Regions from separate parts of the Mesorhizobium sp. M6A.T.Ce.TU.016.01.1.1 genome, predicted to be linked through region 2. Evidence: predicted binding sites of a transcription regulator. Region 2 holds the regulator's gene; the other holds the start of a gene.
The links. Region 2 encodes LexA, which represses DNA repair genes until DNA is damaged. Its sites were predicted from a motif close to TGTTCNNNNTGTGTTCNG; they were not measured.
Positions count from the first base shown of each region.

Region 1 (7,243 bases), on a different contig from region 2:
TTCATCTTGGAGAAGCCCTGATGACCGATCGCGTCGAAATCGCCGGATTGCGGATTGCCCGCGAGCTTTATGATTTCGTCGTGAACGAGGCGCTGCGGGGCACCGGCATTGCCGCCAACGCCTTCTGGACCGGCTTCTCGGCCATCGTGCACGATCTTTCGCCGAAGAACCGGGCGCTGCTGGAAAAGCGCGATGCCCTGCAGGATCAGATCGACCGCTGGTATCGCGACAATGGCGCGCCCAGCGACATGGAAGCCTACAAGGCGTTCCTCAAGGAGATCGGCTATCTCGTGCCGGAGGGGCCGGCCTTCTCCGTCGCGACGGAAAATGTCGACCCGGAAATCTCGGTGGTTGCCGGGCCGCAGCTGGTGGTGCCGGTGATGAACGCGCGCTATGCGCTGAACGCCGCCAACGCGCGCTGGGGCTCGCTCTATGACGCGCTCTACGGCACCGACGCTATCCCCGAGACCGACGGCGCCGATAGGGGCGGGAAGTTCAATCCCGTGCGCGGCGCCAAGGTCATTGCCTGGGCGAAGGGTTTTCTCGACGAGTCGGTGCCGGCCACCTCGGGAAAATGGGCTGGGGTGAACGGGCTTTCGGTTGCCCACGGCATGTTGCGGCTGGGCGAGGGCGCCGGCGCCACCACGCTTGCCGACCCAAAACAGTTTGCCGGCTATCGCGGCGATGCCGACAATCCCGAAGCCGTCCTGCTCACCGGGAATGGCCTGCATATCGAGATCGTCATCGACCGCAGCAATCAGATCGGCAAGACCGATCCGGCCGGCATTGCCGACGTCGTGCTGGAATCGGCGCTGACCACCATCCAGGACTGCGAGGATTCGGTCGCGGCAGTCGATGCGCAGGACAAGGTCGTGGTCTACCGCAACTGGCTCGGCCTGATGAAGGGCGACCTTGCCGAGGAGATCACCAAGGGCGGCAAGACGTTTACGCGAAAACTCAATCCCGACCGCTCTTACACCGCGCCCGATGGCGGCGCGCTGACGCTGCCCGGCCGCTCGCTGATGCTGATCCGCAACGTCGGCCACCTCATGACCAATCCGGCGATCACAGACCGCGACGGCAACGAGGTGCCGGAAGGCATCATGGATGCGACGATGACGGCGCTGATCGCGCTGCATGATGTCGGGCCGAACGGACGCCGGCAAAACTCCCGCGCCGGCTCGATGTATGTCGTAAAGCCCAAGATGCACGGGCCGGAGGAAGTCGCCTTCGCCGTAGAGATCTTCGACCGCGTCGAGGCGCTGCTGGCGATGCCGGCGAATACCATCAAGATGGGCATCATGGACGAGGAGCGGCGCACTACCGTCAACCTCAAGGAGGCGATCCGCGCCGCCAAAGACCGCGTCGTCTTCATCAACACTGGCTTTCTCGACCGCACCGGCGACGAGATCCACACCTCGATGGAAGCCGGTCCGATGATCCGCAAGGGCGACATGAAGCAGGCTGCCTGGATTGCCGCCTACGAAGCCTGGAATGTCGATACCGGGCTGGAATGCGGGCTGGCCGGCCGCGCCCAGATCGGCAAGGGCATGTGGGCGATGCCCGATCTGATGGCGGCGATGCTGGCGGAGAAGATCGCTCACCCCAAGGCCGGCGCCAACACCGCCTGGGTGCCTTCGCCGACGGCGGCGACGCTGCACGCCACTCACTATCACAAGGTCGATGTTCATGCCGTCCAAGTGGCGCTGAAGAGCCGGCCCAAGGCAAAGCTCGACGACATATTGTCGGTGCCGGTCGCGGTGCGGCCGAACTGGTCTCAGGCAGACATCCAGAAGGAGCTCGACAACAACGCCCAAGGCATTCTGGGCTATGTTGTGCGCTGGATCGACCAGGGCGTCGGCTGCTCGAAAGTGCCTGACATCAACGATGTCGGCTTGATGGAGGACCGCGCCACGCTGCGCATTTCCTCGCAGCATATCGCCAGCTGGCTGCATCATGGCGTCTGCACCTCGGATCAGGTGATGGAGACGATGAAGCGCATGGCAGCGATCGTCGACCGCCAGAACGAAGGCGACCCGCTCTACCAGCCGATGGCGCCGGACTTCGACAAGTCCATCGCCTTCCTCGCCGCCTGCGACCTCGTCTTCAAGGGCCGGGTCCAGCCCAACGGCTACACCGAGCCGGTGCTGCACGCGCGGCGATTGGAGCTGAAGGCGAAAGAGCAGGCCTGAGCGAAGCGTCCCTCCCCCTTGAGGGGAGGGTGGCCCAAAGGGCCGGGTGGGTCCTGCGTGAAGTGCGCCGACGGCTACGCCCTCTCCTTCAGCAGTCGGTGGGCAGCCTTACTTCCAAAGAAAATGCCCGTTCCAACGCACGCAGAACGAACCCACCAGGCGTCATAGCCGGTTAACCAAATGAGCAATAAGACGAGAAGGCTGACAGCACCGGCGACAAGTGCACCCACGGCGAGAGCCACCGCTGGGGATCGAGTTGGTCTGTCTAGTGGCATATTTCTTATCCAGGTCGCGTCGAGCATCCCATCTCCCGGGCCGGTTCTCGGCCTCTCCTTGTATCACGCCGCCTGCGCCATTCGCTCCGAGCTCATGCGGTAGGAAATCGCCTCGGCCAGATGAATGCGCCCGACCGTCTCGCTGGCCTCGAGATCGGCCAGCGTCCGCGCCACTTTCAAAACGCGGTGGTAGGCCCGCGCGGAAAAGCCGAGTTTCTCGCTGGCATCCCTGAGCAGCGCCAGGCCTGATGCATCCGGCATCGCGATCTCCTCGATGACGGAGGGCGAGCAATGCGCGTTGGTGGTGGCGGAGGTCGCGCCGTGCCGCTCGAAACGCTCGCGCTGGATCGTGCGGGCGCGGGCCACGCGCAGCGCCACCGCAGCACTTTTCTCCGCCCGGTCCGGCCGGATCAGATCGCTGGCCGAGACCGCCGGCACCTCGATCCTGAGGTCGATGCGGTCGAGCAGCGGGCCGGAAATGCGCGCCTGGTAATCGGTGCGGCAACGGTCGCCGCGCAGGCAGCGATAGCCCGGCTCGCCGGCCATGCCGCAGCGGCACGGGTTCATCGCCGCGACCAGTTGGATGCGCGCCGGATAGGTGACGCGATGATTGGCGCGGGCGATCATGCAGTCGCCGGTCTCCAGCGGCTGGCGCAGCGCATCGAGCGCCTGCGGCGAGAATTCGGGAAACTCGTCGAGGAACAGCACGCCGTGATGGGCAAGCGACGCCTCGCCCGGCCGCACGCGCAGGCCACCGCCGACCATCGCCGCCATCGAAGCCGAATGGTGCGGCGCGCGGAATGGCCGCCGGTCGGTCAGTTTTCCCTCACCGAGTTCGCCGGCCACCGACGCGATCATCGAGACTTCGAGCAACTCCCTCGGCGCCAGCGGCGGCAGGATCGACGGCAGCCGCTGCGCCAGCATCGATTTTCCCGACCCCGGCGGTCCGATCATCAGCAGGTTGTGGCCGCCGGCCGCCGCCACTTCCAGTGCCCGCTTGGCGGTCTCCTGGCCCTTGATGTCGGCCAGATCAGGCAGGTCGCGCGCCGAGACATGGATGCCGGCTTCCGGCCGCGACAGAACCTGCGTGCCGCGAAAATGATTGGCGATGGCGATCAGGCTGCGCGGCGCCAGAATGTCGAAATCCTTGCCGGCCCAGGCCGCTTCCGGTCCGCAGGCGAAAGGGCAGATCAGGCCTTTGCCCTCGGCATTGGCGCCGATCGCCGCCGGCAGCGCGCCGGCCACCGCGGCGATAGTGCCGTCGAGCGACAGCTCGCCAAGCACGACATAGCCGGCCAGCATGTCGCCCGGAATGGCGCCAAGCGCCGCCATCAGGCCGAGCGCGATCGGCAGGTCGTAATGGCTGCCTTCCTTGGGCAGGTCGGCCGGCGCCAGATTGACGGTAACCTTCTTCGACGGCATCGACAGGCCGGACGCATGCAGCGCCGCCTGCACCCGCTCGCGGCTTTCGGCCACCGCCTTGTCGGCGAGGCCGACGATGTGCATGTTGACCTTGCCCGGCGCGATCATCACCTGCACGTCGACCGGCACGGCCTCGATGCCCTGGAAAGCGACCGTGCGGACCCGCGCAACCATTTTTTCACCCCGGATGCAGGCTTGCCCAAGCCTCTGCGATCATGCCGCGAACGGCTTCACCAGAGACAACCACAGATTTACGGCCAAGGCAAGAACATTAGGGGAACAGACAAATACCATTGCTGCCAGGAAGTTGCGTCAGAGTTGCGGGCTCGAAATGCGCCTGGGAAGGCTACTTGCGCTTGCCCTCGACCGCATCCCAGAACAGGCTCGCAATATCGGCGCCGCCGAAGCGTTTTACCTCGCGCACGCCGGTCGGCGACGTCACGTTGATCTCGGTCATGTAGTCGCCGATCACGTCGATGCCGACGAGGATAAAACCGCGCTCCTTCAGCGACGGGCCGATGCGGGCGCAGATCTCGCGCTCGCGCGCCGTCAGTTCGGTTTTTTCGGCGCGGCCGCCGACATGCATGTTGGAGCGTGAATCATGCTCGGCCGGCACCCGGTTGATGGCGCCGACCGGCTCGCCGTCGATCAGGATGATACGCTTGTCGCCCTTGCGCACGTCCTTCAGATAACGCTGCACGATGTAGGGCTCGCGGAACATCTGGCCGAACATCTCGAGCAGCGAGGCGAGATTGCGGTCGGCCTCGTGCAGATGGAAGATGCCGGCACCGCCATTGCCGTAGAGCGGCTTGACGATGATGTCGCCGAACTCCTTGCGGAAGGCGGCGACCTCTAGCGGATCCTTGGTGATCAGCGTTTCCGGCATCAGGTCGGGAAACTCGGTGACGAAGATCTTTTCCGGGCTGTTGCGCACCCAGGCCGGGTCGTTGACCACCAGCGTCTTAGGATGGATACGCTCGAGTATGTGCGTCGTGGTGATGTAGTTCATGTCGAAGGGCGGATCCTGCCTGAGCAGGACGACGTCCATCTCCGACAGGTCGGTGTGCACTTCTTCGCCGAGCGAATAGTGATCGCCCTTCTCATCGCGGACCTGCATTGCCTCGATGCGGGCAAACACCTTGCCGCCGCGCAGCGACAGCCGGTCGGGCGTATAGTGGAACAGCTGGTGACCGCGGCGCTGCGCTTCCAGCGACAGCGCAAACGAGGTGTCGCCGGCAATCGAGACGGTGGAGATGTGGTCCATCTGGACGGCGATTTTCAATTTCATGGCGGCTCTCCGGCGCACTTGGAGCGACGTGCGTCCATTTGGACGCACAAAGTACGCTCCAACACTTCGAATCTATCCATCGTGCTTTCCGAAAATCGATTCCGCTTTTCGGGCCGAGGCATCGACTACAGCGATATATGGAACTCGGCGCCTTCTGCCAATCGGCCCAAGACCTATATCGACCAAGACTATATGGGGCCGCGCTTCGCTTGGCGCACCCTTCACCGATCGAAGACCAGCCTGGAATAACCGAGGAAGGAGAGCGCCATCGCGACCAGCGAGGCGATGGCAAGTGCCGTCAGCGGCGGCATTGCCGGCAGCGCCATCAGGATGGCGCAATAGGCGAGGTAATTGACGATGCTGGTGGCGATGCCGACGCCGCCATAGCGTGCGCCCTCTTGCGCGATGCCGCGGCTCGACGGCGAGAAGGTCAGGTGGCGGTTGATGGCCCAGGTGACGGACAGCGCAAAGCCGATCGAGACGACACGTGCGACGAAGGGTCCAAGCTGCGTGAAGGCCAGCAGAAGCCACAGCGCCGCCGCGTCGGCGACGAAACCGACGCCGCCGGCAAAGATGAAGCGGACGAGGCGCTTCACAACAGAGCCTAGGCCGCCCGTGGGGTCTTGCCCGCTCCGGTCTTCAAGGTCGAGGGCGCGCCTGTGCGTTCGCGTTCGACCCGTCCGGAGGGCATCGACAGATAGAAGATGCGCTTCTGCTCGGCCCGGCCGCGTGATACCGAATCGAGGATCAGCCCGGTCACCGCCGCCAACATCGACAGAAGCAGCAGGCCGACCGACAGCACCCAGGTCGGCATGCGTGGGACAAGGCCGGTTTCGACGAACTCGATCAGCACCGGCATCATCAGGAACAGGCTCGATGCCAGGAAGAGCACCGCGAAGGCGCCGAAAAAGCGCAGCGGCTGCGTCTCCTTCATCAGCATGGCGAACATCCACAGGATCTTCGCGCCGTCGCGATAGGTCGACAGTTTCGACGAGGAGCCCTCCGGCCGGCGGCCATAGTCGAGCCCGATCTCGCTGACCGGCAATTTGAGCTGCGAGGCGTGGACCGACATTTCGGTCTCGATCTCGAAGCCGCCGGAGACGGCGGGAAACCTCTTGACGAAGCGCCTGGTGAAGGCGCGGTAGCCGGAGAAGATGTCGGTGAACTCGCTGCCGAACAGCCATTTGTAGAGGCGATTGAAGACGCTGTTGCCGAAGGCATGGCCAGTCCTACCGGCATCGTCGGTGACGCCTCGCCTTGTCCCGACCACCATGTCGGAGCGCTCGGTGAGCAGCGTGTTGATCAGTTGCGGCGCGTCCTCCGGCGCATAGGTGCCGTCGCCGTCGGCCATCAGATAGATGTCGGCTTCGATGTCGGCGAACATGCGGCGCACCACATTGCCCTTGCCCTGGCGCGGCTCGCGGATGACGGTAGCGCCGGCCGCGCGGGCTCGGAGCGCCGTCAGATCGCGCGAATTGTTGTCATAGACATAGATCGCGGCCGTAGGCAGGGTTTCGCGAAAACGCCGCACCACGTCCGCGATCGTCAGCTCCTCGTTGTAGCAAGGCAGAAGCACGGCGATGGCGGGTTCGTAGCGAACTTCTTGCGGCATTTTCGTCTCCGGATGCCTTGGCCCGGGTCCTTGGCCGTGCTGAATGCCGGCCTGCTCGGGCGCCTTTACTATTTATTGAAGCCGTTAAGGCTAGGTTTAAGTTGCCCCATATTCCTTCCAAAGGTCATAGAATGAGCATAGCCAAGCATGGCGCCTCCATTTGGAGGTCCGAAATCGTGCTGGCGCTGCTTGCCACGCTGGTGGCGTCCGCCGTCAATGCCTGGGCCGGATTCCCCCAATTGACCAACGCCCACGGCGACAACGACAATTTGCTGCGTTTGGTCGAGGTTCGCGACTTTCTGGCCGGCCAGGGCTGGTTCGATCTGCACCAGTACAGGATGGGGCTCGAAGGCGGCTTCGTCATGCACTGGTCGCGGCTGGTCGATGCGCCGATCGCCGCCATCATTCTTGCAGCGACGGCCCTGACCGGCAGCATGGCTCTGGCCGAGAACGT
Region 1 covers NZ_RZTJ01000006.1:302,747-309,989, reverse strand. The annotation lists gene EOC94_RS15175 (malate synthase G) at 21-2,192, shown strand; gene EOC94_RS15170 (YifB family Mg chelatase-like AAA ATPase) at 2,531-4,063, opposite strand; gene gshB (glutathione synthase) at 4,236-5,177, opposite strand; gene EOC94_RS15160 (GtrA family protein) at 5,399-5,773, opposite strand; gene EOC94_RS15155 (glycosyltransferase) at 5,782-6,789, opposite strand; gene EOC94_RS15150 (GtrA family protein) at 6,921-7,243, shown strand, end outside.
Region 1: the regulator LexA is predicted to act here: its motif matches at 4,154-4,171, upstream of EOC94_RS15170 (YifB family Mg chelatase-like AAA ATPase).

Region 2 (7,243 bases):
CCTGTCGTTCATTTCCGCTGTCTTTCACTATCCGCTATCCGCAACAGCGTGGTTTCGGCGGCGGGCATGGAGCTCGACCGCGGCGTCGCCTTCCTGCTGGTGCCGGTTTTCCTGGCATCCGGAGTGATCGTCTATTTCTCGCTTGCCGTGGAACCGGACTTTCCGCAGCCCATTGCCGTGGTGGTCCTCACGGCATTGTGCGCAGCGGTCACGCGGTCATGGCGCAAAACACATTTGTGTTTCATGGCAGCGTTGCTGTGCGCGCTCGGTGTGCTCGCCGCCAAGGTTGAAACCTGGCGCGCGGGAACGCAGATGCTCGGTTCGGTAATCCAGACCCAACTCACCGGCCGCGTCGTCAGGCTCGACCAGATGGCGAACGGCCGGATCAGGCTGACCCTCGACGTGATATCGACCGCCCGGCCGACACTGCGTTATGCACCGGAACGTGTCAGGGTTTCGGCACGCAAAATTCCCGCTGAGATGACCGCAGGCTCGGTGGCAACCGGCTATGCAAGGCTTTTGCCTCCGACTGGCCCGGTTCGGCCCGACAGCTATGACTTCTCCTTTGACAGCTATTTCGCCGGTATCGGCGCCAGTGGCTTTTTCCTCGGCAATCCGAAGATCGTCGCTTCCGAAGATGCACCGTTAGCAGCGCGCCTTTCTTCGTCGATCGAAAAGGCGCGTGAAACCATCGCCGACCATATCAGGGACAGCATCGGTGGCGCCGAGGGGGAGATTGCCGCTGCGCTGATCGTCGGCGTGCGTACCGGCATCCCCGAAGAGATCAACGAATCGATGCGGCGCACCGGCATCTACCACATCATCTCCATTTCCGGCCTGCACATGGCGCTTGTCGCCGGCACCATCATGGGATTGCTGCGCGGCGCCTTTGCGCTGTTTCCCGATTTTTCGTCGCGCCGGCCGGTCAAAAAATATGCGGCTGCAGCCGCACTCCTTTCCATCGCTGCCTATCTCATTTTTTCCGGCATCGTGGTCGCGGCTGAGCGCAGCTTCATCATGCTGGCGGTAATGCTTGTCGCCGTGCTGTTCGACCGGGCTGCGCTCACCATGCGCAATCTTACGATTTCAGCCATCGCCGTCATCGTCGTGTCGCCGCACGAGGTGGTCGGCCCAAGCTTCCAGATGTCCTTCGCCGCGACCGCGGCTCTCGTGGGCGCCTATGCCGGCTGGTCCGACTATCGTGCCGACAAGGCCACGGCGCCGCCACAACGACGGTCACCGGCCGCTTTCGTCACGCGGAAGCTCGTCGCTGGAACAGGCACCATCGCCATGACCTCCATCATTGCCGGGAGCGCCACCGCGCTCTTCGCCATCTGGCACTTCCAGCGCGTCTCGCCGCTCAGTCTGTTTGCCAATCTGGCCGTCATGCCGATCGTCACGGTCGTCATGTTCCTGGCGGTCGTCAGCGCCTTGGCAATGCCTTTCGGCTTCGACGGACCTTTCCTCGACATGATGGGCAAGGGGCTGACGGCCATGATTGCAATATCGGGATGGATCTCCGAACGTTCGCCGGTCGATGCAGTCGGGCTGATTTCGTTGCAGTCGGTTCTGCTGGTGACGGTCGCCCTGGTCATCGCCACGATGGCGACGACATGGTTGCGGCTTGCGGCACTTCCCTTTGCGCTTGCCGGCCTGCTGACGATTTCCGAGACGCGAACCCCCGACGTGCTGATCTCGGAGGATGCGCATCTGGTGGCGCTGCCGATCGGCGGCGGCGAACTTGCCGTCAACCGGGTGCGCTCGAACGAATTCACCACCGACAACTGGAAACATGCGCTGACTTCAGCGACCATTGTCGAGCCGGAGACGTTCGAAAAAGGAGACGTGCGGTTCGACATCGCCGACCCGGCCGACCTGCCGCCGGGAGCGCCTTTCTATTGCACTGCCGGCCTGTGCCTCGCCCGGCATCCGTCCGGCGCGATCATCGCGCTCGCCGACGACCGCAAAATCGCGCGGCCAGCCTGTGCCTTTGCGGACTTGATCGTCATCGACGATGCCACGGCCTATTATAATCCCTGCCGCAACCCGCTGGTCCTCGTCGTGACCAAACGGCAGCTCGCTCGCATGGGCAGTGCCGCCGTCTTTTTCGATCCGCTATCGGCGACGACGCGCGCAGAAATCCGTTTTGCCGTCAAACAGCCATATAGGCCTTGGCATGAGCAGCGGAGATTTTCGCGCGAGGCGAGGGGCCTGCCGCCATACCGTAAGCCTGAGAAACCCAAGAAAGCTGCCGTTCAGTAACGTCGGATCAATCCGACGAGCTTGCCTTGCACCTTGACCCGGTCCGGCCCGAAGATGCGCGTCTCATAGGCCGGGTTGGCGGCTTCCAGGGCGATCGAGGCGCCCTTGCGGCGGAACCGCTTCAGCGTCGCTTCCTCCTCGTCGACCAGGGCGACAATGATCTCGCCAGGCTGGGCGGTGTCGGCGTTGCGAATGATGACCGTGTCGCCGTCGAAGATGCCGGCCTCGATCATCGAATCACCCTTGACCTCCAGCGCGTAGTGCGCGCCGCCTGTGATCATGTCCGGTGGCACCGAGATCGAATGCGTCTGGTGCTGGATGGCATCGATCGGCACACCGGCAGCGATGCGGCCCATCACCGGGATGGAGACAGTGGCAATGACGTCGTCGTCATTGCCGGCCGCAGGCATGCGAGACGGCGCCGGCTTGATCTGTCGGCCGAGGCTGCCCTGCCCAAGGCTGCCCTGAATGACGCTCGGCGAAAATTTGCGCGCCGCATTGAGGCCGGGCGCGATCGAATCGGGCAGGCGCAGCACTTCCAGCGCGCGGGCGCGGTTGGGCAGCCGGCGAATGAAGCCGCGTTCCTCCAGCGCCGTGATCAACCGATGGATTCCCGATTTGGACGCGAGATCGAGCGCTTCCTTCATCTCGTCAAACGAGGGCGGAATGCCGCTTTCCTTCAGCCGCTCGTGGATGAACATCAGCAGCTCATGTTGTTTGCGTGTCAGCATCGCGACCCCCGACAGAATCAGAAAAACAAACCCAGAACAAACACTATCTGTTCCAGTTGTGTTCCGCAACTGTTTAAAGTTTAATGAATGCGTTGACGTTTTGTTCAGCGTAGCATCAGCACGCTGCAGGCGGCACCTGTCGCGGCGGGGGGAGCGAATGGCTCGCGCACGATCAGCCCGTTGGCGTCGGCCAGCATTCTGAGCATCGAGGAATCCTGGATGCCGAACGGCGTCGCCTTGAGCGTGCCCGCGTCTTCCTTCACCACGGCGCGTACATAGTCCTGCCTGATATCGTTGGCCGCCATGGCGGCACCGAGCCGCGCCTGACGCATGTCCTGCCGGTAGGCGCGTCCGCCAAGCCGCGCAAGCAGCGGCTTCAGGAAGAGCTGCGTGCAGACCAGGCTCGCCACCGGATTGCCGGGCAGGCCGATGCAGCGGATGTCGCCCAGCCGGCCGAACATCAGCGGCTTGCCGGGCCGCATGGCGATCTTCCAGAAATCGAGCGTCATGCCTTCGCCGGTCAACACGTCGTGGACGAGGTCGTGGTCGCCGACCGAGGCGCCGCCCAGCGTGACGATGACGTCAGCCCCTGCGTTAACCGCCTTTTTCACCAGCGCGGCAATCGCCTCTTTGCGGTCGGGGGCGATGCCGAGGTCGAGCGCGCTGGCGCCGGCCGAGCGGGCCGCGGCAGCGACGCCATAGGCGTTGGACGAGATGATCTGGTCCGGGCCAAGGTCGCTGCCTGGCGGCAGCAATTCGTCGCCGGTGGCGATGATGGCGACCAGCGGCCGTTTCACCACGCTGACCTGCGGATGGTTGGCCGACGCCGCCAGCGACAACGCCGCCGGATCAAGCAGGCGGCCTTTCTCCAGCAGAACGTCGCCCTTCGAGAAATCGAGCCCGAGGCGGCGGATGTTGCGGCCTTCAACTGTCGACGCGGTCACTTCGATGCTGCCGCCGCCGAGGTCGCGGACATTCTCCTGGATGACGATGGTGTCAGCGCCTGCGGGAAGCGGCGCGCCGGTGAAGATGCGCACGGCCTGCGCCGGGCCGACTGTTCCGGCAAAGCCGCGTCCGGCCGGCGCCATGCCGATCACCGCAAGTGTTGCCGGCACGGAGGCGACATCCTCGGCCCGCACTGCATAGCCGTCCATGGCGGACGCGTTGAAGGGCGGCTGGGTGCGGAGCGCCGCGAGCGGCTCCGCCAGTATCCGGTCGGCGGCGTCCATCAGGGTGACGCTTTCAGCTTGCAAGGGCGCAGCATCTTCAAGCAGGCGCTCGAGCGCGTCGGCAACCGGAAGCAGCGCCATTATTGGCCTGCCTCTTGGGCGTCTACTTTGTAGTCGCCGGATTTGCCGCCGGTCTTTTCCACCAGCCTGATGCCGGAGATCACCATGGCGCGGTCGACCGCCTTAGCCATATCGTAGATGGTCAGGCAAGCGACCGAGACGGCGGTCAGCGCCTCCATCTCGACGCCGGTCTTGCCGGTGACGCGGGCCAGCGCCGTGACCTTCAGGCCGGGCAGCGTCGCGTCCGGTTCGATGTCGACGGATATCTTGGTCAACAGCAGCGGGTGACAGAGCGGGATCAGCTCATGCGTCCTCTTGGCCGCCATGATGCCGGCGATGCGCGCCGTGCCCAGCACGTCGCCTTTCTTGGCATCGCCGTCGAGGATCATCTTCAGCGTTTCTGGCCGCATCGAGACAAGACCTTCGGCGATCGCCGTGCGGGTCGTTTCCGCCTTGTCGCCGACATCGACCATATTGGCTTCGCCTTTCGCGCCAAGATGGGTGAGGGCAGCCGTCATCGTCAGACGGCCTTAGAGCGACGTGCGTCCGTTTGGACGCACATAGTACGCTCTAACACTTTGAATCTATGCATCGTGCTCTCCGAAAACCGATTCCGATTTTCGGGCCGATGCATGGGCCGGCGCCTTGCCGGTCAAAAGCAGGTGCGTTGCGGCGGCCACGTCCTGTTGCCGCATCAGACTCTCGCCGACGAGGAAGGTGCCGATGTCGCTTTTATCAAGCCTGCGGCAATCTTCGTGCGAGAAAATACCGCTCTCGCTGACCAGCAGGCGGTCCGCCGGCACCATCGTCGCGAGCCGCTCCGAAGTATCGAGACTGGTTTCGAACGTCCGGAGGTTGCGGTTGTTGATGCCGATCAGCCGTGACGACAGTTTCAGCGCGCGTTCCGTCTCGGCTTCGTCATGCACCTCGACCAGCGCGTCCATGCCGAGCTCGAAAGCCGTCATTTCGAGCTCCCTGGCCACGGCGTCATCGACGCTCGCCATGATGATCAGAATGGCGTCAGCGCCCCACGCACGGGCTTCGAACACCTGATAAGGCTCGAACAGAAAATCCTTGCGCAAGGCGGGCAATGTCACGGCGCTGCGCGCATCGGTGAGGAATTCAGGCGCGCCCTGGAAGGACGGCGCGTCGGTCAGCACCGAGAGGCAGGCGGCGCCACCTTTCGCATAGGCCCTGGCCAGTGCCGGCGGATCGAAATCGGCTCGGATCAGCCCCTTGGAAGGGCTCGCCTTCTTGATCTCGGCGATCAGCGCGAAGCTGCCGGATTTGCGCTTGGCTTCAAGGGCCGAGAGAAAGCCGCGCGGCGCATCGGTGTCTTTCGCCCGCGCCTTGATCTCGGCGAGCGGCACGCGCGCCTTCGCCGCCGCGATCTCGTCGCGCTTGTAGGCTTCGATCTTGCGCAGGATATCAGACACGGCTCTATCCGTTCGAAATCTCGACCAGCCGGTCGAGCACTTGCAGCGCCCGGCCGCTGTCGATGGCGTGCGCCGCCGTCGCCATGCCGTCGGCAAGCATCGTCGCCTTGCCAGCCACCACCAGTCCGGCGCCGGCGTTCATCAGCACCGTATCACGAAAGGCGCCGGCGGCGCCGCCCAGCATGTCGCGCAGCGCCTGGGCGTTATAGGCGGCGTCGCCGCCGCGCAACTCGTCCTTGGTGTGCCGCTTCAGCCCGACTGCTTCCGGGGTTAGCGTAAAGCTGCGGATCTCACCGCCGACCAGCTCGGCCACTTGGGTTTCGCCAGTGGTGGTGATTTCGTCATAGCCGTCGCCATGGGCGACCCAGGCGTGTTCGGCGCCCAATGCCTTCAGCGTCTCGGCCACCGGCATGATCCATTCCGGCAAGAAGACGCCAACCATCTGCCTGCTGACACCAGCCGGATTGGAGAGCGGGCCAAGCAGGTTGAAGATGGTGCGGGTGCCGAGCTCGACGCGGGTCGGGCCGACATGCTTCATCGCCGGATGATGCGCCGGCGCGAACATGAAGCCGACGCCTGCATCGTGGATGCAGCGGCTGATCGTTTCCGGCGGGATATCGATCTTGACGCCGAGCGCGGTCAGCACGTCGGCGGCGCCGGTCTGCGAGGACAGTCCGCGATTGCCGTGCTTAGCCACCGGCACGCCACAAGCGGCGACGACGAAGGCGGAAGCGGTCGAGATGTTGACGCTGTGCGAATTGTCGCCGCCGGTGCCGACGATGTCGATGGCGTCAGCGGGCGCATCGACACGCAGCATCTTGGCGCGCATCGTGGCGACGGCGCCGGAAATCTCGCTCACCGTCTCGCCGCGCACCCGCAGCGCCATCAGGAAGCCGCCGATCTGGCCGGGCGTAGCGTCGCCCGACATGATGATGTCGAAGGCCTCGCGCGCCTCCTCGAAGGAAAGGGCGGTGCCTGCGGCGACCTTTGCGATATGGGTCTTGAGCGCGCTCATCTGGTCAGGGCTTGGGCAACGGCTGTCTGATCGATACGAACGTCGTATTGCGTCTGCAACTGCGCCACCAACTGGTCGAGCAGGTCGTCGGACATGCCGGATGTGAAGGATTTCTGCGCGTCGTCCGGCACCGAGCTGGCGTCGGCTCCGGCAGGCTCGAAGACTTCGGCAATCTTGAACAGGATCTGTCCGTCGCCGGTGGGCGAGGGGATCAACCCGGTCCCGCCTTCGCCTTCGCCGAACATCGCTGCCGCCCCTTCCTTGCCGAAATCGACGTCGTCCGCCTCGCGCTTGACGCCGCGCTTGGTCTGCTTCTCGAGCTTGAGCTCGCTTGCGATTACATCGAGCGTGGTGCCGGCCTTGAGACGCTTTTCGAGTTCGACCGCTTTTGCGGTGAGCCGCTTGGTCGTTTCCGCCGCCGTCCAGTCGGCCACTACCTTCTGGTGGACTTCATCCAGCGTGCGGTCGCGGGCCGGCGTGATCGAATCCACCTCGTAGAACACGAAGCCG
Region 2 covers NZ_RZTJ01000007.1:173,533-180,775, forward strand. The annotation lists gene EOC94_RS16050 (ComEC/Rec2 family competence protein) at 1-2,262, shown strand, start outside; gene lexA (transcriptional repressor LexA) at 2,256-2,993, opposite strand; gene glp (gephyrin-like molybdotransferase Glp) at 3,098-4,303, opposite strand; gene moaC (cyclic pyranopterin monophosphate synthase MoaC) at 4,303-4,800, opposite strand; gene trpC (indole-3-glycerol phosphate synthase TrpC) at 4,867-5,718, opposite strand; gene trpD (anthranilate phosphoribosyltransferase) at 5,723-6,733, opposite strand; gene EOC94_RS16080 (SurA N-terminal domain-containing protein) at 6,730-7,243, opposite strand, start outside.